Regions from separate parts of the Priestia sp. Y58 genome, predicted to be linked through region 1. Evidence: predicted binding sites of a transcription regulator. Region 1 holds the regulator's gene; the other holds the start of a gene.
The links. Region 1 encodes Rex, which represses fermentation and respiration genes when NADH is low (regulators of the CRP and FNR family bind a similar motif). Its sites were predicted from a motif close to TTGTGAAATATTTCACAA; they were not measured.

Region 1 (12,551 bases):
ATCGATTTTAATTACGTTCATATTAAAGCCTTCGCTAAATGTTTCCATTACGCTTTCCGCTTCACCTTTACGTAATAAACCGTGATCTACGAACATACATGTTAACTGATCACCAATTGCTTTGTGAATTAATACAGCTACTACTGAAGAGTCTACTCCGCCGCTAAGTGCGCAAAGTACTTTTCTATCTCCAACTGTTTCACGGATTTTATCCATTTCAACTTCAATGAAGTTCTCAATTGACCAGTTTGCTTCAGCATGACATACTTCAAACACGAAGTTCTTTAAGATATGGTTACCGTGCACTGAATGGCGAACTTCTGGATGGAACTGCACTCCGTACATATTCTTATCTTTGTTACTCATTGCGGCAATTGGACAAGATGGGCTAGTTGCGTCCACTTCAAAACCAGCTGGTGTTTCTACAACTAAATCACCGTGACTCATCCAAACAACTTGTTCTTTTGGCAACTCATGGTACATTAATGAATCGTTTTGTACGTTAATCGCTGCTTTACCATATTCACGATGGCTAGCACCTTCTACCTTCCCGCCAAAATGATGAGTCATTAATTGCATTCCATAACAAATACCTAAAACAGGAATACCTAATTCAAAAATGTTTTCATCGCAGTGAAATGCGTTTTCACCGTACACACTGTTTGGGCCTCCAGAGAAAATAATTCCCTTTGGATTTAATGCTTTAATCTCTTCTGCTGTAATTGTGTGCGGATGCAATTCACTATATACTCCGAACTCGCGAATGCGACGCGTAATCAATTGGTTATATTGACTACCAAAATCTAATACAACAATCATGCCTTCCATCTTGTTCACCTCTCCGAATGTGTAAATAATCACTTGTTATTATGCCCTAAAATATAAAAAAAACTAGACTTCTCCCTCAAAAAACAAAGGCAGAAGTCTAGTTGAGCACGACGTTTATCGTCAAATAGACTGTTCTGCCTTCATAGTCAGATCGTTTAAGGTGACCCGGTAGAGACTCTCGAACCATATTATCGAGGATATATGAAGGTATACGAAACATTTATAGTAAGTTCGAGAATATTCTATCAATCCGCGAAACAATGGTCAAGAACTCGTTTTTTTGATTAAATTTTCCCACAATTCAATCGACTCTTTCCATTCTTTTATGGAGTCTGCATTTCGATACAACACCCGCTCGTATTTTTCCGTTAATTGTAGCATATTTACCGTATTTAATTTTCCGTCTACTTCTCTTGCAAAGTCGCGCAGCGTTTGACTTTCTTGGCGCTTTAGTCCATTTGCAGCGAGTCTTTTAAGTAAAAAAGCATACGCTGATTCAAAGGTTTCCACACTCTCTTTCTTTTTATAAAAAGCGATATAAAAAGGTAAAAACCATTTAAATCGATTGAGATATATTACTATTAACATAACTACAATCAGTCCGCAGAAAAGCACTTTCCACTTTATAGACAACTTAGCATTTTGAAGAGAAGCTGTTTTTTCTTTCGCTCTTTCTTCTTGTGCCGGAAGCTCTTTTTCCTTAGGCTGCTCCTTCACTTGCGTTTCTTGTTTCTCTTCTTCCCTTTGACTATTTTCACTAGAGTTGTTAGGTTGGCTATCTACAAAATCATAAGGATTAGAAAAACTTTTTGTTGGTTCAAAAGGTACCCAACCCGCTCCTGGAAAATAGACTTCGACCCAAGAATGAGCATTATTTTGTGTGATTTCATAGGTTGTCCACTTACTACTTCCTGAAATGACGGTGGCATCACCTTCTGTATAGCCCTTTACCCACCGAGCAGGAATATCTAATGAACGAAGCAGCACAACCATAGAAGTAGAGAAGTTATCACAGTACCCTCTTTTTGTATCAAACAAAAATTGATCCACATAATCTTTATTTTTCGTAGGAATTGGAACATTTTCAGTATCATATACATATGGATTTGATCGGAAGTATTCTTCAACGGCTTTCGCTTTTTCATAACGATTGTTCTTATTTTTTGTTACCTCACGAGCTAAATCCTTTACTCGTTTCGGCAAGTTAGCAGGAAGTTGTGTATACCTTGCTATAAATTCGTTATTATTCTCTAAACTCTCTGCCTTTTTTTCCTCTGCTTGCTGAAGAAGTCCAATATCAAATACAGGGTATTTATACGTCATCTCATACGATTGAACAGTAACAAGCTTGTCATTTTGATAAGGATATAATTTTTCATTTGTCGGGGTAACATCGGTTTGAATGCCATTTTTTAAGGTTAGCGACAGCAGTTGAGGAACATGCATAAGATGAACAGAAGGCTGCGAATAGGTAACTTCTGCTTTTCTTACTTGTCCTGCTACACTTGAGTCATATTGAGGGAGTAAGTTTTCATTTCCTTTAAAGGGTACTTTTTCTTCCTCTTTAGACAGCTCCCACCCCTTACCTGTATAAACATCTTTCGTTTCAATACGCCAATAGTGCTCATCCTCTACTTTGGCTGTAAACACAACCGTATCATCATTAACAAACGATCCCCCCAATTTAGAATCGTCCATATCATAGCCAATTCGTTGACCGCTTGCAGATTCTCCCTGTCCTTGATTTGTTGTATGCGCTGTGATAAAAGGTACGGGATCTGGCCACTGTGGCCCTGGTTTAGGAGCAAGATAAGCCAGCACAATGACGATAGCTAAAAAACTGCCTAAAAAAAGAAACGATCGTTTTCTATTTTCTAAACGCTCAGTGCTCGCAGCTTTTATGCGTTCAGGATTTATGCGAAGCATGGCTACTAATAAAAATCCAATAATGGTCACGCGAATAATAGCAGCTCCCGCATCGTAAGTAGAAAAGGTATCCAACACGGTAATATACAAAATAGTTAAGAAGAAAAAGAAGAAAATTCTTTTTTGATAAAAGATCCAATATCGAATTAAATAAGCCATAATCCAAAGCAGCACAAAAAATAAAGTGCTCCTCATTTCAAATGATAAATTCGCTATATTCCACTCCATGATACTTTGTGCATCTGACTGAAGAATCTCCAAAAGTCTCGGAAGCCAGTCTGAAGAAAAGAAGGCTCCTTGGAAATAGAGATTGTGAAGCGAAAACAAAATAAACAATATACTCCCTAACGTCATCACGATAAACGGCAAGCGAAACGTTAAACACAAAAAACAGTAAGCAACAAACAATATAAAGTACTGAATTTGATTGGTATCCGTCACTTCATTTAAAGGAAGAAGCCATTCCACTAATAAAAAGAATGCTCCCGCGTACAATAAGATGTTTTTTACATACAAAGCTGATTTATTCACTTATTTCCGCCCTCACTTCCTTTAGATGATAGAGGAAGAGGAATATTAACGACTTCAATCGTTAAAGCAGAAGATTGTATTCCATTTACAATAACCGTCTCTTCGTCACTAAGCCCTGCTCCTTCATCTTTAACGACAATTATTGATGCCTTAGCATGCAGACTCAGCTTAGATTGAACCTGCCCAATGAGAGTCCCTGTAACTTGACTGACAATGACCATAAAAGAATGCTGCTTTTGAATGGCAATACCCTTAAATTCTGTTTCGAATACTCGGTTGTTCACAGGCTGTGCACGCGCTAAGTGATACAACAGGTTATCGGTCTCACTTTGTTCAGAGGTTTTGGGTGAAAAAAGTGCATCTCCAGCTAAAAGAAAATCGATTTTTTTACGCTTGGTTTCTTCATGAATGAGCATGGATGCCAGAAAGCTCATTCGTTCTTCAAAGTATAGAGAGCTTATAACATCTGCAATGATAATCATACTCCGTTCATGGTAATGACCAAACTCTTTAGAAATCAACGTAGCTTTACGAGCCGTCGCCTTCCAATCGATAGACCCTAATCGGTCACCCGGCTGGTATTCTCTAATGCCTGTCACTAACGTAGTAGATTGATTCCCCGTCGAAACTTCATTTTTTCCTTCTTCTATTCCCGCTAAAAGAAACGGGATATCTATCTCATGGATTTGAGGATACACGACAAACCGCTGCTGCAGTGGATAATATGCCTTCTTTTTTACAATTCCTAATAAATCACTCATTTCAATCGAAATCGTAAAAAATTCATATTCTCCTCTTTCTACAAACGATCTTTCATACGGAATAACAGCGTTTCGTTGAAAAAGCGGATAAATTGTTCTTTCTTCTTGATCTAAAAGGTTACTCTCCTCTTTCACTGCTGCCATATAAACAGGAAAAGCCGAGGAGCGTGTAATGTGAATGTCATACGAAAGATGATCTCCAGCGAATCGAGGCTGTAGCTTCACATCACGAGTAACATTCCACTTCTTTAACGGATAAAGCAAAACGGCTGCCGCATATGATCCAAAAGGTAAGAAGCTATAAAATAAAAACCAGCTGACAAAGCCCCCTTGAAACATCGCGTAAGAAAACGTAGCAGCAAAGATGCAGAATAAAACGAACCAGTCTCTACATTTATTCCATATCACTTTTATATACTGTTTCATAAAGTACCTCTTACCTTTTAACAGGTACTTTCGTATCAGCCATAATTTGCTTCATCACATCACCCGCTGTTAAGCCGCTGTACTGGGTATCAGATCTTAGCGTTAATCGATGTGCACACACATACGAAGCAAGCTCTTGAACATCATCAGGAAGACAGTAGTCTCTTCCCTTCACTAAAGCATATGCTTGAACGGCCTTCATAAAGGAAACCGTTCCACGAGGACTAATACCTAACGAAATATGTGGATGAGAGCGCGTTTTGCGAATGATTTCGATGATATAGTGCTTAATCGCATCATCTACATAAATACTGCTTACAGTTTTTTGAGCCTGTACTAATTCTGGAATGCTCATAACGGGTTTGACATCCTCAAGATTAACTTGAGTCGATACGCCGTTTAAAATTTGAAGCTCCTCTTCCTGCGTAGGATACCCCATGCTTAATTTGAATAAAAATCGATCCAGCTGCGCTTCCGGCAAATGATAGGTCCCATCAAAATCAACAGGATTTTGAGTAGCCATCACAAAAAAAGGCGCTGGAATTTCCCGGGTGATACCATCGGTTGTTACATGATGCTCAGCCATTGCTTCTAAAAGCGCCGATTGTGTTTTAGGAGAAGTCCTGTTAATCTCATCAGCGAGCACAATGTGGCTCATGATAGGACCTGGACGAAAATGAAATTCCATGTCTTTTGGACTGTAAATAGAAACACCTGTTACATCGGACGGCAGCAAATCAGGCGTGAATTGAATTCGTTTAAACTCGGCATCAATCGATTTGGCCAGTGCCTTCACGAGCATCGTTTTCCCCACACCCGGCACATCTTCAAGCAAAATATGCCCCTTTGCAAGCAAAGCAACCAAACTCAACGTAGATACATGACGCTTTCCGATTACAATTTGATCAATGTTTTCTAATACTTGATTTAATTTATTATTAATATGATCCAGCTGAATCAACGAAGCTCCCCCTTAAAACTCAGTTAAGCCTTGAGTTTAGTATGTTTTTCAATAAACATAGTACTATCTTAACAAATTTTAAAAAAATCTGAAAATATTAATGCACGCAAAAAAGCGACCAAGTGAGTACTTGGTCGCTTTTTTAGGTAGGGCAGTGATTACATCATGCCGCCCATTCCACCCATGCCGCCCATGTCAGGCATTGCAGGTGCTCCGCCTTCTTCTGGCTTGTCAGCAACAACTGCTTCAGTTGTTAAGAACATAGCCGCTACAGAAGAAGCATTTTGAAGAGCTGAACGCGTTACTTTTGTTGGGTCAACGATACCAGTGTCTAGCATATTTACCCACTCGCCAGTTGCAGCGTTAAATCCAGTTCCAACTGCTTCGCCTTTTAGACGCTCAACGATTACTGATCCTTCTAAACCAGCGTTGTGAGCGATTTGACGTACAGGCTCTTCAATCGCACGTAATACGATGTTGATACCTGTAGCAGTGTCACCGTCAGCTTCGATGCTTGCTACTTTATTATAGATATTTACTAATGCAGTACCACCACCAGCTACGATACCTTCTTCAACCGCAGCACGCGTAGAGTTTAATGCATCTTCAATACGTAATTTACGTTCTTTTAACTCAGTTTCAGTTGCCGCCCCAACTTTAATTACAGCTACGCCACCAGCAAGTTTTGCTAAGCGCTCTTGTAATTTTTCACGGTCAAACTCTGAAGTTGTTTCTTCAAGCTGAGCTTTGATTTGGTTTACGCGTGCTAGGATATCTTCTGCGTTTCCTGCACCGTTTACAACTGTTGTATTTTCTTTTGTTACAACAATTTTAGAAGCGCGACCTAATTGATCGATGCTTGCTGTTTTTAAGTCAAGACCAAGCTCTTCAGTGATTACTTCTCCGCCTGTTAGGATTGCAACATCTTGTAACATTGCTTTACGACGATCACCAAAACCAGGAGCTTTAACAGCTACAGCTGTAAATGTACCACGAAGTTTGTTCACAACTAATGTTGCTAAAGCTTCGCCTTCTACGTCTTCAGCGATGATTAATAGAGGCTTGCCTTGTTGAACAACTTGCTCTAATACCGGTAAGATTTCTTGAATGTTACCGATTTTTTTGTCTGTGATTAAGATGTATGGATCATCTAATACAGCTTCCATTTTATCTGAATCAGTTACCATGTAAGGAGATGCATATCCACGGTCAAACTGCATACCTTCTACCACTTCTAATTCAGTTGTGAAACCTTTTGATTCTTCAAGTGTGATAACGCCGTCGTTACCAACGCGCTCCATTGCTTCAGCAATTAATTGACCTACTTCTTCGTCAGCTGCTGAGATAGCCGCTACTTGAGCAATTGAATCTTTACCTTGAATTGGTTTAGAGATTGCTTTTAGTTCTTCAACCGCTACAGCTACTGCTTTTTCCATACCTTTACGGATACCCATTGGGTTAGCACCAGCCGTTACGTTTTTAAGACCTTCTCTGATCATTGCTTGCGCTAAAACTGTTGCAGTAGTTGTACCGTCACCAGCAACGTCGTTTGTTTTGCTAGCAACTTCCGCTACTAATTTAGCACCCATATTTTCAAATGCGTCTTCTAATTCGATTTCTTTTGCAATTGTTACACCATCATTTGTAATAAGCGGTGAACCGAATTTCTTTTCCAATACAACGTTACGACCTTTTGGTCCAAGCGTTACTTTTACAGCATTTGCTAATGTATCTACACCACGTAGCATTGCGCGACGTGCTTCTTCGCTAAATTTAATGTCTTTTGCCATGTTCTTTGACCTCCTCAAGATGTTCTTAATAATCTATTTTTTACGTATGATAAGTTTGTGGTTAAAATTAGCCGATTACAGCTAAAATATCGCTTTCGCGTAAAATTAAGTATTCAGTGCCTTCGTATTTCACTTCAGTACCCGCATATTTTGAGAAGATGATACGATCGCCCGCAGCTACTTCTAAAGCTACACGCTCACCGCTTTCTAATACTCGGCCTGTACCTACAGCAACAATTTTACCCTCTTGTGGCTTTTCTTTTGCACTGTCCGGTAACACGATACCGCTTGCTGTTTTTTCCTCAGATTTTACAAGTTCAATCACTACGCGATCACCTAATGGCTTTAACAAGTGAAACAACCTCCTCAAATAATATGTTTACATTTTTATTAGCACTCAACCTCGACGAGTGCTAACACAATTATTATATTAAAACAAAGTGGGTTTTTTTTGCAAGTATTAAACAAAAAAAATTTAAAATTTACAACAACTACATATAATAGTCTTAGATTTCGACGATTTTGAGAAATAAAGCATTCTTTTCTCTGTTCAATAATATGTATGTTACAATACGAGCAAGAAGAAATTACTAACTTTACAGTACTTCTTCGACATATATACATAAAAACCTTTTAAAGGAGTATAGAAGATTGGAAAAACGTTATTGGTATGTTATCCTCACCTACATCCTTATGCAGTTTTCAGGAGTTGTTGGTATACCGCTGTTAAAATTAACAGGAATGTTTGATCAATATCCAGTTCGAACAGCGAATGTCATGCTTTTGACTTATTGGACCATCATTAGCTTTATCCTTGGTTTACTTATTGTCTTACTGCTGCTGCGCCGTGACATGTCCATGCGTATAGAACATGCGGGAACAACGGTAACTGTGGTCTGGTCAGTCCTTGGGGTGTTCCTGGCTATGGCTGGTCAAGCTGTAGCAGGTATGATTGAGCACGCTCTTGGCATTACCCAAGTATCTGAAAACACACAAAATATTGTTAATCTTGTTAAAGCAACGCCGTTCCTCATTGTCGTTACGTCTGTAATTGGACCGATTCTAGAAGAGATTATTTTTCGAAAGATTATTTTCGGCTCTCTTCACAAACGATATAATTTCTTTATCTCTGCATTTATTAGTTCCCTTATTTTCGCTGCCGTACACTGGGATTTTAAACATTTGCTCGTGTATACAGCCATGGGATTTGTATTTGCATTCCTTTATGCAAGAACAAAACTAATTATTGTACCCATTATTGCTCACGTGTTGATGAATACAATCGTTATTTTATCTCAAACTATTTTTGCAGATAAAATTATAGAAATGCAAAAGCAAGCAGAACAAATGCAGTTTATTTTTGGAGGCATGTTTTTATGAAGAATATCCCTTTAACACGAGGGTTTATTTATATTATTATGGGGGTTTTATTCACCTACCTGGCTATTCAAAATGCTCAGGAAACCGTGTGGAATTTCCCCACAATCTTATTTGCACTCGTAGCCGCGTTCGATTTCAGATTTGCGGTTCGCATTTTTATCTTGCACTATAAAATTAAAAAGTTGCAGCAGCAATATAAAAATCAAGATGATTCATCTAAATAAAAAAACCACTGTTTCAGTGGTTTTTTTTACATACTAACATCTTCTCTTTCTTGCTCTGCCCTTGCCTTTAACACTTTGCGATACGAAATGCGGGAAATAATGATGCTGATTTCATACAAAATTAAGAGCGGCACTGTCACCATCATGTGCGAGAGCAATTCCGGTGGTGTAATAAGTGCGGCAATAACTAGCAGTACGAAATAGGCATACTTTCGAATTTGAGATAAAAACATAGGCGTGATAATTCCTAATCGCGTCAAAAACATGACGACAACAGGAAGCTGAAACAACAGCCCAAAAGGCAGTGTGAGCTGCATTAAAAAAGAAAAGTATTCATTAATGCCAATCACTTGGTTTACATTCAGCTCATCAGAAACGCGCGTCATAAAATCGACGACAAATGGAAACAACACAAAATAAGAAAAAGAGACACCGCCGATAAAGAGAAAAATGGAAACAGGAATATATCCAAGCGTTACCTTACGCTCTTTTTCATATAAACCAGGACTAATAAATGCCCAAAGTTGATACAGTGCAACAGGAGCTGCAAGTACACAGCCAATAATAACAGCAAACTGCATATAAATCTTAACTGGATCTGTTAGCCTAAATGCATTCATCGTTAAATTTTTTGCCTCATCAGCATGCTGTAAATAGACAATAACTTTATCCGCTATAAAAAAGCCGCCAATTGTGGCAATGACAAAGAAAAATAAAACAATTAAAATGCGTTTTCGCAGCTCTCCTATATGATCATATATTGACATTTCTTGTTCGGTCATACTATGATCACCCTTTTACTCTTTGTCATCTACTTGACGCTGTTTATCTTTTTCACGATCTTCTGATGCACCGCTAGCGGCATGCTTAAACTCTCTAAGCGTTTGCCCGACTGATCTTCCTAGCTCCGGTAACCGTTTCGGTCCAAAAATAAGCAGTGCTACAATCGCAATAATAATCCAACTGCCTGCTCCAATCCCCATATTCCCACTCTCCTTATTAATTTAGACTTAAGGAAATCGTAACACAGTCCATCTTATTCAACAGGATAATTTTTCAAAAAGTAGACAAGCGACTGTAATTCTACAGCCAGATCAATATGATGCAGTCGAATCTCATCCGGTACGTTTAAGCGTGCAGGAGTGAAGTTTAAAATCCCTTTAATTCCGCAATTCACTAAACGATCGGTAATTTGCTGAGCCACAGTGGCAGGAACGGTTAAAATCGCCACTGAGATATCATCACTCATATAATCTTCCAATTGGTCAAGGTGATAAACCGGCACGTCGCCTACTTTTGTACCGACTTTATCTTCTATCACATCAAAAGCGCACTCAATTTTGGTGTTATTATTTTTAATAAAATTATAATTTAAAAAGGCCGTTCCCAGATTCCCTACGCCAATAAGTGCTACTTTCGTTACTTCATCTTGGTCTAACGTTTTACGGAAAAATGTAAGTAAATAATTCACATTGTAGCCGTATCCCTTTTTCCCTAATGCTCCAAAGTAAGAAAAATCCCGGCGAATAGTAGCAGAATCAACTTTCACTGCCTCACTTAACTCCGCTGACGAAACACGCTGTTTACCAGAAGCATGCAAGTTTTTTAAAAAACGATAATAAAGCGGCAATCGTTTAGCCGTTGCTTGTGGTATTTTTAATTGTTCAGTGTTCACGTTGTACCCCCTCAGTTCATGTATGTCATTACTAACATTTTCAAGTCATATTGCATTACCTTTCACAAAGCCTCAACCGCTTTGAGGTAGCGCTTCCAATTCTCTCTCTTTTCTCTTGTTTTATATATACTCCGCTTCACACCCCGACGCCTTTTGTCTATCCAGCACTACTTAAAGTCGGTAGCTAGAACGAAGCAATTAGCCCTTCAAAGGATCCGTTTGTTAGTCATGACGGATTTTCTACATCCATCATATATAAGTTCAGAGATGCACTTATCTCTTATTTTAACATAGTATCCTGTATAAAATGTGCAGGTAAAATCATTTTATTTCATGAATCAAAACATTCGCTTCATCATTTGTTCTTGTCCCTCTGCAAATTACAAACGCTTGTAGGAAGAACTTGTAGTTGAAAATATGTTAAAATACACTATGGATATACTACTAGAGGTGAAAAAATGATTATTCTACAATTGAACGGTATTACAAAATACTATGGGGCAGAACCCATTTTATCGAATATAAAGTTAGAAGTACAATCAAAAGACCGCATTGCCCTAGTGGGACGAAACGGTGCTGGTAAATCAACTTTATTAAAAATTATTGCTGAGCAGCTTTCTTATGACAGCGGAGAAATTATTAAACCTAAAGGTGTTTCCATTGATTATATGGGACAAGATACAGTTCTTGAGTCAACACTCTCCATATGGGAAGAAATGATGACGGTCTTTGCTCCGTTAAAGAAGATGGAAAAAGAATTACGTACGCTTGAAACAAAGATGGGCGATCCAGACATTTTTAATGATTCAGTTCAATACGAAAAACTAACCAAAGAGTACGATCAGCTTCAAGTAACGTTCAAAGATTTAGGCGGCTATCAATATGAAGCGGATACACGATCTATTCTTCACGGTTTCCGTTTTTCAAACTTTGACTATAGCACCCCTATTTCCTCCTTGAGCGGTGGACAAAAAACGCGCTTGGCTCTTGCAAAACTGCTTTTAACAAAGCCAGACTTGCTTATTCTGGATGAGCCTACCAACCACTTAGATATTGAAACTTTAGCATGGCTGGAACAGTTTCTGCAAGGGTATGAAGGAGCTATTTTAATTGTTTCACACGATCGTTACTTCCTTGATAAGGTCGTAAATCAAGTGTATGAAGTCACACAAAAAACAACGGTCAAGTACACGGGCAACTACTCTAAATACCTTGTACAAAAAGCAGAGCGATATGAAAAAGAGTTGCGTCAGTACGAAAAGCAGCAAGATGAAGTCGCAAAACTAAATGATTTTATTCAGCGAAACATCGCCCGCGCATCGACTACAAAACGTGCGCAAAGCAGACGTAAGCAGCTCGATCGAATGGAGTTAATAAATCGACCTAACGAAGGCGAAAAATCAGCTAGTTTTTCGTTTGAAATTGAGCGTCAAAGCGGAAATGAAGTCTTAAACCTCGAAAACGTGTCCATCGGATATGATGAACACAAATACGTCGTCCAAGACGCAAACCTTCGGATTAAAAAAGGTGAAAGCCTTGCGTTGGTTGGCCCTAATGGAGTTGGGAAATCTACGTTATTAAAAGGTATTGTGGATAAACTAAGTTTCAAGACTGGAACCATTTCTTTTGGCTCAAACGTAATGGTTGGTTATTACGACCAAGAGCAAGCTAATTTAACGTCTAATAAAACCGTTTTAAATGAGCTTTGGGATGACTACCCATCCAAACCTGAGAAAGAAATTCGTACAGCGCTTGGAAATTTTCTGTTTTCAGGTGATGATGTACTGAAAATCGTTTCCACGCTTAGCGGTGGTGAAAAAGCACGTTTGGCTCTTGCGAAGCTTATGCTTCAAAAAGCTAATTTCTTAATTTTAGATGAACCTACTAACCATCTTGATTTAGATAGCAAACAAGTACTCGAAAATGCGTTAATCGATTACCCAGGAACTCTGTTATTTGTTTCACATGACCGTTATTTTATTAATCGTATTGCAAACAAAATAGCAGAGCTATCTCCTGAAGGGGTAGAAGAATTTCTTGGAGATTATG
Region 2 (12,551 bases), on a different contig from region 1:
CCCTGGATGAGGCATTGTTTTAATATCTACTGATTTTAGCTTTTCAGGTCCTACAACACGTAAGCCGTCGCCTTCTTCAGTAATTTCAACACCCATTTCTTCCATTTTAGCAACAAGTGAACTGATGTGCTCTGCTACTGCACCGCGTACAAGTACGTTTCCACCTGTAATAGCTGCTGCTACCATGAATGTTCCAGCTTCGATACGATCTGGAATAATTGCATGTTCTGCACCATATAATTTATTAACACCTTCAATACGGATCGTACCAGTTCCTGCACCGCGAACTTTAGCGCCCATTGCGTTTAAGAAGTTTGCTAAGTCGACAATTTCAGGTTCTTTTGCTACGTTTTCCATAATTGTAGTGCCTTCCGCTAATGCTGCTGCCATCATAATATTTTCTGTGGCACCTACACTTGGGAAGTCTAAATAAATTTTAGCACCTTTTAGTCTTCCTTCAACTTTTGCATCAATAAAACCATTTCCTACTTGAACTTTAGCACCCATTGCTTCAAAGCCTTTAAGGTGCTGATCAATCGGTCTTGATCCAATCGCACATCCACCAGGTAAAGCTACACGAGCCTCACCCATACGCGCCAATAAAGGACCCATTACAAGTACTGAAGCGCGCATTTTTCTTACATATTCAAAAGGTGCATCTGTTTTTAACTCTCTTGATGCATCTACAACTACACGATTTGTTTCAAAATCTACTTCTGCATTCAGATGTCTTAAAACTTCGCCAATCGTAAATACATCGGAGAGAGCTGGTACATCATTTAGAATTGTTTTTCCTTCACTAGCTAATAAGGTTGCAGTGATAATAGGTAAAACGGCATTTTTTGCTCCTTCAACTTTAACTGTACCGCTTAATCTATTTCCACCGCGGACGATGATTTTTTCCAAGGTATTCCCCTCCGCGTCCATTTTCTCTATATTAATATTCAGACGTAATGATAGGTGTGCCAACAACTATGGTTGTTTGACCGCCCATTCTTGTCTTGCGTAATGCAATTTGTAAGTTCATTTCCTGCTTTTTCGTTTGAAGAGCTTCTTTCCACAGTCCAGTATATGCTGAAACAGAGGTAAATGACTCTTCCACTAGAGATTCCACTGGTTTAGCATTGAAAGCTCGTAATAGGTCTTGAATTTCAACAGACAAAACACTTTCCATCTTATCATTGATTTCCCCTGTTGCACAAGAGAAAATTATGGGTTCTGACAGGAAAATTTTTTCATAATTTGTCTGAAATACATTTTGAAAATGGGTCATATTTTTTTCTTTTAAACCTTGTCCCGTTACATGATACGATATGTACGCATTGCTGTGTTCATCGATCGCATAAGTTAACAGAATGACTTCGTTCACATCTTCACTTTTGCGTGTACCTATTGCTTTCCATAGGTCTCTTTCCCTCTTCACTTCCCATTTAAAACCTCTAAAATTACTTTTAATACTTTCAGCTTGCGAATAAAAGGTTTTTTGGTCAGTAACAGCTTTTACTTCTTCTCTTGCATACAACGATACTTCAGTTAACGAAACATGCTGCTTATTTAAGGTGTGAACAATCTTCTCAATAGTAGTTTCATTGTTTTGGGCATTGCTCACATAACTTCCATGATATACGAATAAGCCAGTAATGAAAATAGCCAAAAAGACACTAATTTTTTTAAACATTTCGCCACTCCCTCTCCGTACTCATCAGTCTTTCCAGAAGGCGATGATACATACATGAAAAGGGTCGTCATATTTAGACATAGCGACATACATTAGCGTATAAATTCGTATATCTTCAACGAATGAACGTCTATTTTATCATAGACTCATAGCCTGCCAATCATTGAAAAAATGAGGGAATGCGCTGTGACCAAAATAAATAATCCAAAAAGAAATTACTTACTGTTGATGAAATAGTAATGGTCAATAAAATAAGCATTAATTTTGCTTGAAACACATGATTAGGTTTCATCAGCTTTTCAATTTGAAAGCCTTGCAAAGCATACCAAGTAATCACAATAAAAATCAAATGTGAAATCATGGTTAGTAACGTTTGCTGCTCAATTCCTCCAAACAATAAAAGCACTCCTTTTAAACACCATATGAAAAGAAGAGACGATCATCGTCTCTTCTTTTCATATTAAAGCACACTTATGCAAATTCGTAAACGGTAACATGAAAAACATTTATTTTATTCCCTATTTTAAGATCCTTTTCCATTATTAAGAAAAATAAAGAAGACGGATACGCTTAGTTAAATAGAATATATAATCATAGACGAATGCTATTTGCTCTTCCTCTTTTATATAATAGAGCAAAAAAGCCCTCTCATTCGTTTGAGAGGGCTTTTTTTAGAACTTACGTTGACTAATATCTAAACGATTGACTGCCCGTTTTAAGGCAATTTCAGCACGCTTAACATCAACGTCGTCTTGTTTGCTATCAAGGCGCATTTCAGCGCGCTTTTTCGCTTCTTCTGCACGAGCTACGTCAATCGCTTCAGCTGTTTCAGCAGCCTGTGCAAGAATTGTTACTTTGTCAGGTCTTACTTCAAGAAATCCTCCGCTAACAGCCACAAGTTCTGTACTGCTTGCTTTCTTCAAGCGGACGGCTCCAATTTGTAAAGGAGCAACCATCGGAATATGGCCATGTAAAATACCAAGCTCACCGCTCTGTGCTCGGGTACTTACCATTTCCACTTCTGATTCGTAAACTGGGCCATCAGGAGTCACTACACTGACATGGATTGTCTTCATTTAAAAAACCTCCTATGTCCCTTAAATTAAACTTCTACTCCCATACGTTTCGCATTTTCAATAACTTCTTCAATGCGACCAACTAAACGGAACGCATCTTCAGGTAAATGATCGTATTTACCTTCCAAGATCTCTTTAAATCCTTTAACAGTTTCTTTTACAGGAACATAAGAACCTTTTTGACCTGTAAATTGTTCTGCTACGTGGAAGTTTTGAGACAAGAAGAATTGAACGCGACGAGCACGTTGTACAACAAGTTTATCTTCATCAGATAACTCATCCATACCTAGGATTGCAATGATATCTTGTAACTCTTTATAACGCTGTAACGTTTGTTGAACTTGACGCGCAATTGCATAGTGCTCTTCTCCAACAATTTCAGGAGATAAAGCGCGAGATGTAGATGCTAATGGATCTACCGCAGGGTAAATACCCATCTCTGATAATTTACGCTCTAAGTTTGTTGTTGCATCTAAGTGAGCAAATGTTGTCGCTGGAGCTGGATCCGTATAGTCATCGGCTGGTACGTAAATCGCTTGAATCGATGTTACAGAACCTACGCTTGTTGACGTGATACGCTCTTGAAGCTGACCCATTTCTGTCGCTAATGTTGGCTGATAACCTACTGCTGATGGCATACGGCCAAGTAATGCTGATACTTCTGAACCCGCTTGTGTGAAACGGAAGATATTATCGATAAAGAATAATACGTCTTGACCTTGTTCGTCACGGAAGTATTCTGCCATTGTTAATCCTGTTAATGCAACACGCTGACGTGCACCAGGCGGCTCATTCATTTGTCCAAATACCATAGCCGTCTTCTTAATAACACCAGAGTCTGTCATTTCATGGTATAAGTCATTACCTTCACGCGTACGCTCACCTACACCAGCGAATACCGAAATACCGCCGTGCTCTTGAGCAATGTTATTGATTAACTCTTGAATTAATACTGTTTTACCTACACCGGCACCACCGAATAGACCGATTTTTCCACCTTTAATGTAAGGAGCTAATAAGTCTACTACTTTAATACCTGTTTCAAGAATTTCAGCTTGTGTAGATAGATTTTCGAACTTTGGTGCTTGACGGTGGATCGGATCACGACGTGCACCTGCATCGATTGGGGCGTCTAAGTCGATTTTTTCACCTAATACGTTAAATACACGACCTAACGTAACGTCACCAACTGGTACTGAGATTGCTGCACCTGTATCTTCTACTTCTAATCCACGAACTAAGCCGTCAGTGGATGACATTGCTACTGTACGAACTGTGTTATCACCTAAGTGAATCGCAACTTCTAATGTTAATTCGATTGCAACTTCACTTGCACTGCTCGGTTTATGTGAAATTTTAAGGGCGTTATAAATTGCCGGAAGGTGTCCGTTGTCAAACTTTACGTCTACAACTGGACCCATGATTTGAGTAACGCGTCCTTTTGTCATCGTGTTCCCTCCTAACTTGCTTTTCCATTAAACTTTCTATTCTAACGCTGCCGCTCCGCCAACAATTTCCGTAATTTCCTGGGTAATTGCCGCTTGACGTGCACGGTTATATGACAATGTAAGATTATTGATAAGATCTTTTGCATTGTCTGTTGCACTTTTCATCGCTGTCATACGAGCAGCATGCTCACTTGCTTTTCCATCAAGTAGGCCGCCGTAAATTAAACTCTCTGCATACTGAGGAAGTAATACTTCTAAAATCTCTTCTTGTGATGGTTCAAATTCATAACCAACAAGTTTACCAGAAGGTTGAAGATCTGTTAGAGGCAATAGCTTCTTCTCCGTCACTTCTTGTGAAATCGTATTGATAAAGTGATTGTAGTATAAGTAAAGTTCATCAAACGTACCGTCCGCAAACATTTGAACTGTTTGTGAAGCAATTCCTTGAATGTCAGCAAAAGCTGGCTGATCTGCTAAGCCTGTGATTTCAAGCAAAACCGGAATACCGCGTTTTACGAAGAAATCTCTCCCTACTCGTCCAATTGCAATCACACCGTATTCATCAGGTGATTGATGGCGTTCTTCAATAGCTTGAGATACTTTTCGCAAAATATTACTGTTATATGCTCCTGCTAGACCGCGATCTGAAGTGATTACGATATAACCAGTCTTCTTCACGCTGCGCGCAGTTAACATTGGATGTGAAGCGCCTCTGCTGCCTAGGGCTACACTTGAGACTACCTCTTGAATTTTTTCCATATATGGAACAAACGATTTTGCATTTTGTTCCGCTCTATTCAGCTTTGCAGCTGAAACCATTTCCATTGCTTTCGTAATCTGGCTCGTTTTTTTCGTCGATGTGATTCGAGTTTGTATATCACGTAATGATGCCAAAGGTTTCACCACCTTGTTTTAGAAGATCACGTGGTATGAAAGGTGAACAAATGTTCACCTTCACCTTATTGAAAGATTGTCTTAACATACCATGCTGACAATATATTATTCAGATGCAATAAATGTTTTCTTGAATTCTTCAAGTGCTGATTCGAATACGCCAGCTTCAGGAAGGCCACCAGTTGTACGGATTGATTCAAGTACTTCTTTACGGTTTGATTCTAACCATGTTAAGTACTCGTCTTCAAAGCGTGTAATATCTGATACTGGAACATCATCTAAGAAGCCTTTTGTTAATGCGTAAAGCACAGCTACTTGTTTTTCTACGCGAAGCGGTTTGTGTAAACCTTGTTTTAAGATTTCAACTGTACGCGCTCCTCGATTTAATTTTGCTTGAGTTGCTTGGTCAAGATCAGAACCGAACTGAGCAAACGATTCAAGCTCACGATAAGATGCAAGGTCTAGACGCAGTGTACCTGCTACCTTTTTCATCGCTTTAATTTGTGCAGATCCCCCTACACGTGATACAGAAAGACCAGCATTAATCGCAGGACGTACGCCTGAGAAGAATAGATCTGACTGTAAGAAAATTTGTCCGTCTGTAATCGAAATTACGTTCGTTGGGATATAAGCAGATACGTCTCCTGCTTGCGTTTCAATAAATGGAAGAGCTGTTAATGAACCTCCACCTTTTGCGTCCGATAACTTTGCCGCACGCTCTAATAAACGAGAGTGCAGATAGAATACATCCCCTGGGTACGCTTCACGACCTGGAGGACGGCGTAATAGTAATGAAAGTTCACGATAAGCTGATGCTTGTTTTGTTAAGTCATCGTAAATAACAAGTACGTGCTTACCGTTATACATAAACTCTTCACCCATTGTTACTCCAGCGTATGGTGCTAAGAATAATAGTGGAGCTGGTTGTGAAGCTGATGCTGTTACAACGATTGTGTAATCTAGAGCACCGTGTTTACGTAATGTCTCTACTACGTTACGAACTGTTGATTCTTTTTGGCCAATCGCTACATAGATACATACCATATCTTGATCTTTTTGGTTTAAGATTGTATCGATTGCTACCGATGTTTTACCCGTTTGACGGTCACCGATAATTAACTCACGCTGTCCACGGCCGATCGGCACAAGTGCGTCAATCGCCTTGATACCTGTTTGAAGCGGCTCATGTACTGATTTACGATCCATAACGCCAGGTGCAGCACCTTCAATTGGACGTGTTTTTGTTGTTTCTACCGGGCCTAAGCCGTCTACTGGCTGACCTAATGAGTTAACAACACGACCGATTAACTGCTCTCCTACTGGAACTTCCATGATGCGTCCTGTACGGCGAACTTCGTCACCTTCACGAATTTCTGTATATGGTCCTAAAATAATGATACCTACATTGTTTTCTTCTAAGTTTTGTGCCATTCCCATGACACCATTTGAAAATTCAACCAGTTCTCCAGCCATGACATTGTCGAGGCCATGAGCACGTGCGATACCATCCCCAACTTGGATAACAGTACCTACATCACTCACTTTAATCTCAGACTGATAGTTTTCAATTTGCTGCTTGATCAGCGCACTAATTTCTTCAGCTTTGATGCTCATGAATTTCACCCCTATCTACGATCTGTGTGCAAGAAGTCCTCGGTGGATCGTTTCTAATTTGCTGCTAATGCTGCCATCATAGATACGATTACCAATGCGAAGCTTCACGCCGCCGATTAGGCTTTTATCTACTACATTTGAAATATTTAACGTATGTTTTCCAACTTTTGAAGCAAATGATTGCGAGATTGCTCGTTTCTCATCTGCGCTTAAAGGTTTGACAGAATAAACAGTTGCGTCTGCCACGCCACGTACTTCGTTCGCTAGGAAACGATACTCTTGCACCATTTGGCTAACAATTTGAATGCGGTGACGCTCTAATAATAGAAGAACCGTATGTTGAACAGTTGGTGAAAGTTCAGCAAATGCCTCACTTACAAACTGTTTTTTTCGCTCAATTGTAATTTTTGGATGAGTTAATACATCCATTAATTCAGGTGTTTTAGCAAACACCTCTTCAACGATTTGTAGCTGGTCTTGCATTTCATCGATCATCTGTTTTTCTGTTGCTAATTGAAAAAGAGCTAGTGCATAGCGCTTGGCTACAGCTGGTTGACTCATCGTACATCCCCTACTTCTTGGATATATTCATGAATTAACTTCTCTTGATCTTGTTCAGAAAGTTCTTTTTCAATAACTTTCGACGCAATTAAAACAGATAATGAAGCAACTTGCTCACGTAACGCAGCAACTGCTTGATCTTTTTGCTGTTCGATTTCTTGTTTTGCTGCAGCTTTTAGACGCTCAGACTCTTCGCGTGCTGCTGCAATGATTTCTTCTTTTTTATCTTCTGCAGACTTTCTAGCGTTTTCCATCATTACTTGCACTTCTTGACGAGATTGCTTTAAGATTTCACGCTGCTCTTCAACAAGCTTCTTCGCTTCCTCATTTTGCTTTTCTGCTTCATCAATCTCACCGGCAATATGCTCTTCACGTTTTTTCATGATTCCCATTACAGGACCAAACGCGAATTTTTGAAGTAACGCAAGTAGGATAAGGAACATCACTAATTGGAAAAGAATATCTCCACCATTAATGCCTGCTGCTCCTAACACAAACATGTTCGACACGGCCATGTTCACTCCCTTCAGAGACTCCACATATATAATTTACTTCTTAAAGACATAAAGTAATGGCGAAGGTTCTTTTGAATGATCTTCGCCACATGTAACACATTATTATTTACCTTGTACCATGAATGCAATAACTACGGCGATAATTGGAAGCGCCTCAACTAAGGCAACCCCAACGAACATCATTGAAGTTAATGTACCACGTGCTTCTGGTTGGCGAGCTGTGCCTTCAATCGTCTTAGAAACGATAAGACCGTTACCAATACCAGCACCTAGTGCCGCTAAACCAATCGCAATTGCAGATGCTATTAAACCCATTTTATAAAGTCCTCCCTTAATATATATGATTTTGTTTAACTAAGTTTTGTTTTGTCCAAATTGGGTATTACTTGAACAAAGCTTTATAAATTAATGGTCGCTACTCACTTTGTGAGATAAATAAACCATCGTTAACATTGTGAAAATGAAGGCCTGAATTGCGCCTACAAAAATACTGAATCCTTGCCATAAAAGCATTGGGATAGCAGCTCCAATTGTACCTAGGAAGCCTGTTGTTGCTAAACCAGCTAGCAAGCTTAACAAAATTTCCCCAGCATAAATATTACCGTAAAGACGAAGGCCAAGCGTTAACGTATTGGCAAACTCCTCGATAATCTTAAGCGGGAATAAAAATGCCATTGGCTTGAAGTAATCTTTCGTGTATGCAGAGAAACCTCGCATTTTAATACCATAATAATGTGATAGTACAACTACCATAACGGCTAACGTCAGCGTAATTGCTGGATCAGCGGTTGGCGATTTCCACCATAAGTTATGGTCAATCACGATGGCAAATGGAAGACCCAACATATTTGACACAAAAATGTACATAAGTAAAGTTACACCTAGCGTCAAAAAGCGGCCACCTGTTTTCCAATCCATATTGCTATTAACGAGTCCTTTAACAAAATCTAAGACCCATTCAATAAAGTTTTGTGCACCGCTTGGCTTCATAGCAAGAGTACGAGTACATAAAACTGCAATTAAGAATACAATAACAGAAGCTACGGTAACCATAAGCAAGTTACTTTGACTAAAAGTAAGGCCTAGAAACTCTATAGTTGGTGATTCATGACCCAACTGTGTTCACCTCTCTTTCTATCTTCTACGCATATTTTGAACAACTAAATCTATGATAATGACAACATAATACGTCATTAATCCCACAACTACACTAATAATATGAAAGGTTTTTGGATAAGAGATGGTAATCACAACTGCGAGAGCAGCTGTTGCAAATCTTACAACAGTCCCAATTGAACGGGGCTTTTTCCCCTCATCCAACGCCTGTCCAAACTGCTCAAACTTTCTTACTAAGTTCCACAAATTATACAAACTCAGGGCGGTTCCTAAAATTAAACCTGCAAAAACAGCCTTATAACTTGTAAATCCCCAGCCGAGAACGTATAATGCTAACAAATACAATATGTATGAACGAAGTCTTGGAAAAACGTGCTGCAAATCCTGCATGAATTATTAATCTCCTGAAAAAAAATGGTGGACTGTCCGCAGCATCATAAAAACACCTGCTGCTAGCCCTAAAAGAAGGCCTAAAATCAAAAATAGTGGTTCGGTGTCAAGCCATTGATCAGCCCATCTTCCAGAGAATAAGCCAATTAAGACTGAACCTGCTAACTGTGATAGAATGATTGACACTAATGCCATCGCTTGCAAAGGATGACGGTTGCGATCTTTCATAAGCTCATACCCCTTTTGCAAAATTTTCTTTTTTCCGAATTCTCTATCGTTTTTATAGCTCAATATATGATAGAAAGGCAAAAAAAATTGCTAAAAAAGGTAAAAACAGCTAATAAAATACGCAGAAATATCAACGGTTTTCACAGGTTGAAAACCTTATCATTTATATTCCCTGTAAGCATACAATAGCGTATATTTAATGTCAATGTGTTTAAGCTAAAAACTTCACAATCTCTTCTTATTGTTCACATTTCTGCCACACATAAAACCTCTTCAAATGAAAACATTTAAAGAGGTTCATTCAATCGTTATTGTACTGTGTACAACCTGCTCTTGTCTATGCTTTTTCACAAATGCAAATATTTGGTACGACCCTGGTACAAGCGATTCATCAATCGTTATTTTTCGTTTTCTCATGCCTCTTTCTACATCAACGTCAACATCTAAATACGATACAAACTGTAAAGACTGCTTATCAAAAAGAGCAACGCCTAACTGATCTGCTCCTTCAGGCAAAAACAGTTCATAGCTATACGTATTTTTCTCTTTTTCCGCTGCTACTTGCAATCCCATGACACGAGGATAATCTGGAATGCTAACCATGTACATATAAGGAAGCGAAAATGTTTCACGTGAATCATTTATTTCCAAATATCCGTCATATATACCTTTATTTTTAAAACGGGGCTGCACCGATAAAGTGACAGCTATTTCTTTTGTCTGATGGGGCTGCACTGTGACGGGTAATGGAACATCCCAGTTCACTCCTTCATCCCTTTTTGGAACGTTTAAGCGATACGTTTTTGCTTTATCAGACTGGTTATCAATTTTAAATGATAAGACTTTCTTTGATGGGCGCGTAAAAATACCGAAAGATAAAGAAGATGGATAAAATAAAGAGTCTGCTGTGACAGCTTTTGCTATTTGAATTCTCCCGGCTCCTTGTTCATATACACGATACGTTTGGCCATTTAGCTGCTGCATTACTTTACTTGTGTTCATCAATGAAGCTTTGACTTGTTCAGGAGACCAGTTGGGGTGAGCTTGTAAAATAAGAGCGCACGCTCCAGTTACATGGGGCGCAGCCATACTTGTTCCATGCATGCGTTCATATCCCCCAGGAACTGTACTATTAATGAAGTAACCAGGTGCGACGACGTCCGGCTTGATTCCCCAAGTAGTCGTTACAGGCCCTCTTGAACTGAAAGATGTGAGCAAGTCTTGCACCACTTGCTTGCCAGTGCGTAAGTATGGCTGTTGAGACTGAATGTGTTGATTAATGGTATCACCGCTTTTTTTACTTACCCATATCACTGGAATATTTACTGACTCTTGTAGTTTACCGATTATGCTTTTTTCAGTCGGGCTATATAAAAGAACAGCTTTTGCTCCAGCCTGTTCAGCTTGTTTAATCTTTTTTTCAACCGCATTTCCTTCTGCTTTTAGCAAAATGACGTTACCCAACGCATGCTTTTGCTCTTTGGAGTATTGTTCATTTATTACACGCAGCGTTTGATTAAACGTCCATGGACGAGACCCTTCTACTGGCGCCATCATAATTTTGTCTTTATTAAATCCGATTGTTAGAAATTGAACTGTTGTCGGGGAAACAGAAGCGCCAACAGAAATAGCTTTTCCCGCTGTACCTGGAGAGCCCACGGTCCATAAACCTGGACCTGAATTGCCGCTGGATGTAACCGTTACAATTCCTTTTTCAACAGCTCGATCTAACGCTAAGCTTGTTGGTAAATCAGGGCCATTCACATCATTTCCCAATGATAAATTAATAATATCTACATCATCTTGAATTGCTTTTTCGATAGCTAGAATAACACTTTCAGACGTTCCAGCTCCTCCAGGTCCAAGAGCTCGGTATGCATAGATTTCCGCTTGGGGTGCTACGCCTTTAATATTCCCATTCGCTGCAATAATACCAGCTACATGAGTACCGTGCAGAGTCGGTTCTCCTTGCTCACGAGTGGTTTCCATCGGCTCATAATCTTCATCTATTACATCGTAACCCCCTCTGTAGGTTTGTTTTAAATCAGGGTGAGAATAATCAACCCCCGTATCGATAACGCCTACTTTGATCCCTTTTCCTGTTAAGCGCTGATTGTGAGTATCAAACAAGCCTCTTACCTGTTCTGAGCCAATGAACGTTACGCTATTTTCTTCTGTAACCTGATAGTTTTTAATAGAATGTGAACTAATAATAGATGGATTCTGAGATAGTTTTTCCAAATCCGAGATGGAGCCGTTTAATGAAAGTCCTGTAAACACTGTGTGAAATTCGCTCTTAATCTTTATATTAGGATAATTTTTTTGTAGCTGACTTTTAAATTTCGTGAATTTTTCTTTTTTAATCATCACAATGATTGATTTTTCCTGATGATTCATTTCTTGTTTTATAGAAGGAAATGTCGGATTGAGCGACATTTGCCCTCCTCCACTTCCCAATATAAAGCTAATCATTAACCATTTAATCCACATAAAAAAACACCTCTCACACTATCGTGTCTCAAAGAGACGCTTTTCATGTGAAAGGTGTTTAGAAATCTTACGAAAGCGGATTAAAAGCTTCCGGTCTGTTTTCACGGCGGTTGAAATAGTAGCTAATAGCATCACAAATGCGTTTAGAAGCTAAGCCGTCTCCGTAAGGATTCGATGCTTGTGACATTTGCTTATATACGTCTTCATCTATTAACAGCTCTTTTGCTAGCGTATAAATCGTTTCTTCTTCCGTGCCTGCTAGTTTGAGCGTTCCTGCTTCAATTCCTTCCGGTCGCTCTGTTGTATCACGAAGTACCAATACAGGTACGCCTAATGAAGGAGCTTCTTCTTGAACACCGCCCGAATCTGTCAAAATAATATGAGCGCGCTCAGCGAAGTTATGGAAGTCAATTACATCTAACGGTTCAATTAAATGAATGCGTGGGTCATTTCCTAAGATATCGTTTGCTGTTTCTCTAACTACCGGATTCAAATGAACAGGATACACAACTTGCACATCTTCATGTTCATCCACAATACG

Region 2: MMB68_RS19190 (AtpZ/AtpI family protein) is a predicted target of Rex. The motif match lies at 9,734-9,751, and genes of this name have one in related genera.

Annotation. Positions count from the first base shown of each region.
Region 1 is NZ_JAKWFL010000019.1:2,834-15,384, forward strand. It holds gene guaA (glutamine-hydrolyzing GMP synthase) at 1-828, opposite strand, end outside; purine riboswitch at 952-1,053, opposite strand; gene MMB68_RS27180 (transglutaminase TgpA family protein) at 1,093-3,285, opposite strand; gene MMB68_RS27185 (DUF58 domain-containing protein) at 3,282-4,472, opposite strand; gene MMB68_RS27190 (AAA family ATPase) at 4,483-5,433, opposite strand; gene groL (chaperonin GroEL) at 5,592-7,223, opposite strand; gene groES (co-chaperone GroES) at 7,291-7,575, opposite strand; gene MMB68_RS27205 (CPBP family intramembrane glutamic endopeptidase) at 7,875-8,603, shown strand; gene MMB68_RS27210 (YdiK family protein) at 8,600-8,827, shown strand; gene tatC (twin-arginine translocase subunit TatC) at 8,854-9,609, opposite strand; gene tatA (twin-arginine translocase TatA/TatE family subunit) at 9,625-9,810, opposite strand; gene MMB68_RS27225 (redox-sensing transcriptional repressor Rex) at 9,864-10,502, opposite strand; gene MMB68_RS27230 (ABC-F family ATP-binding cassette domain-containing protein) at 10,961-12,551, shown strand, end outside.
Region 2 is NZ_JAKWFL010000006.1:214,053-226,603, forward strand. It holds gene murA (UDP-N-acetylglucosamine 1-carboxyvinyltransferase) at 1-906, opposite strand, end outside; gene MMB68_RS19135 (YwmB family TATA-box binding protein) at 938-1,678, opposite strand; gene MMB68_RS19140 (DUF1146 family protein) at 1,839-2,075, opposite strand; gene MMB68_RS19145 (F0F1 ATP synthase subunit epsilon) at 2,350-2,754, opposite strand; gene atpD (F0F1 ATP synthase subunit beta) at 2,781-4,202, opposite strand; gene MMB68_RS19155 (F0F1 ATP synthase subunit gamma) at 4,239-5,096, opposite strand; gene atpA (F0F1 ATP synthase subunit alpha) at 5,202-6,710, opposite strand; gene MMB68_RS19165 (F0F1 ATP synthase subunit delta) at 6,726-7,271, opposite strand; gene MMB68_RS19170 (F0F1 ATP synthase subunit B) at 7,268-7,786, opposite strand; gene atpE (F0F1 ATP synthase subunit C) at 7,889-8,101, opposite strand; gene atpB (F0F1 ATP synthase subunit A) at 8,192-8,902, opposite strand; gene MMB68_RS19185 (ATP synthase subunit I) at 8,921-9,292, opposite strand; gene MMB68_RS19190 (AtpZ/AtpI family protein) at 9,299-9,520, opposite strand; gene MMB68_RS19195 (S8 family serine peptidase) at 9,818-12,010, opposite strand; gene wecB (non-hydrolyzing UDP-N-acetylglucosamine 2-epimerase) at 12,078-12,551, opposite strand, start outside.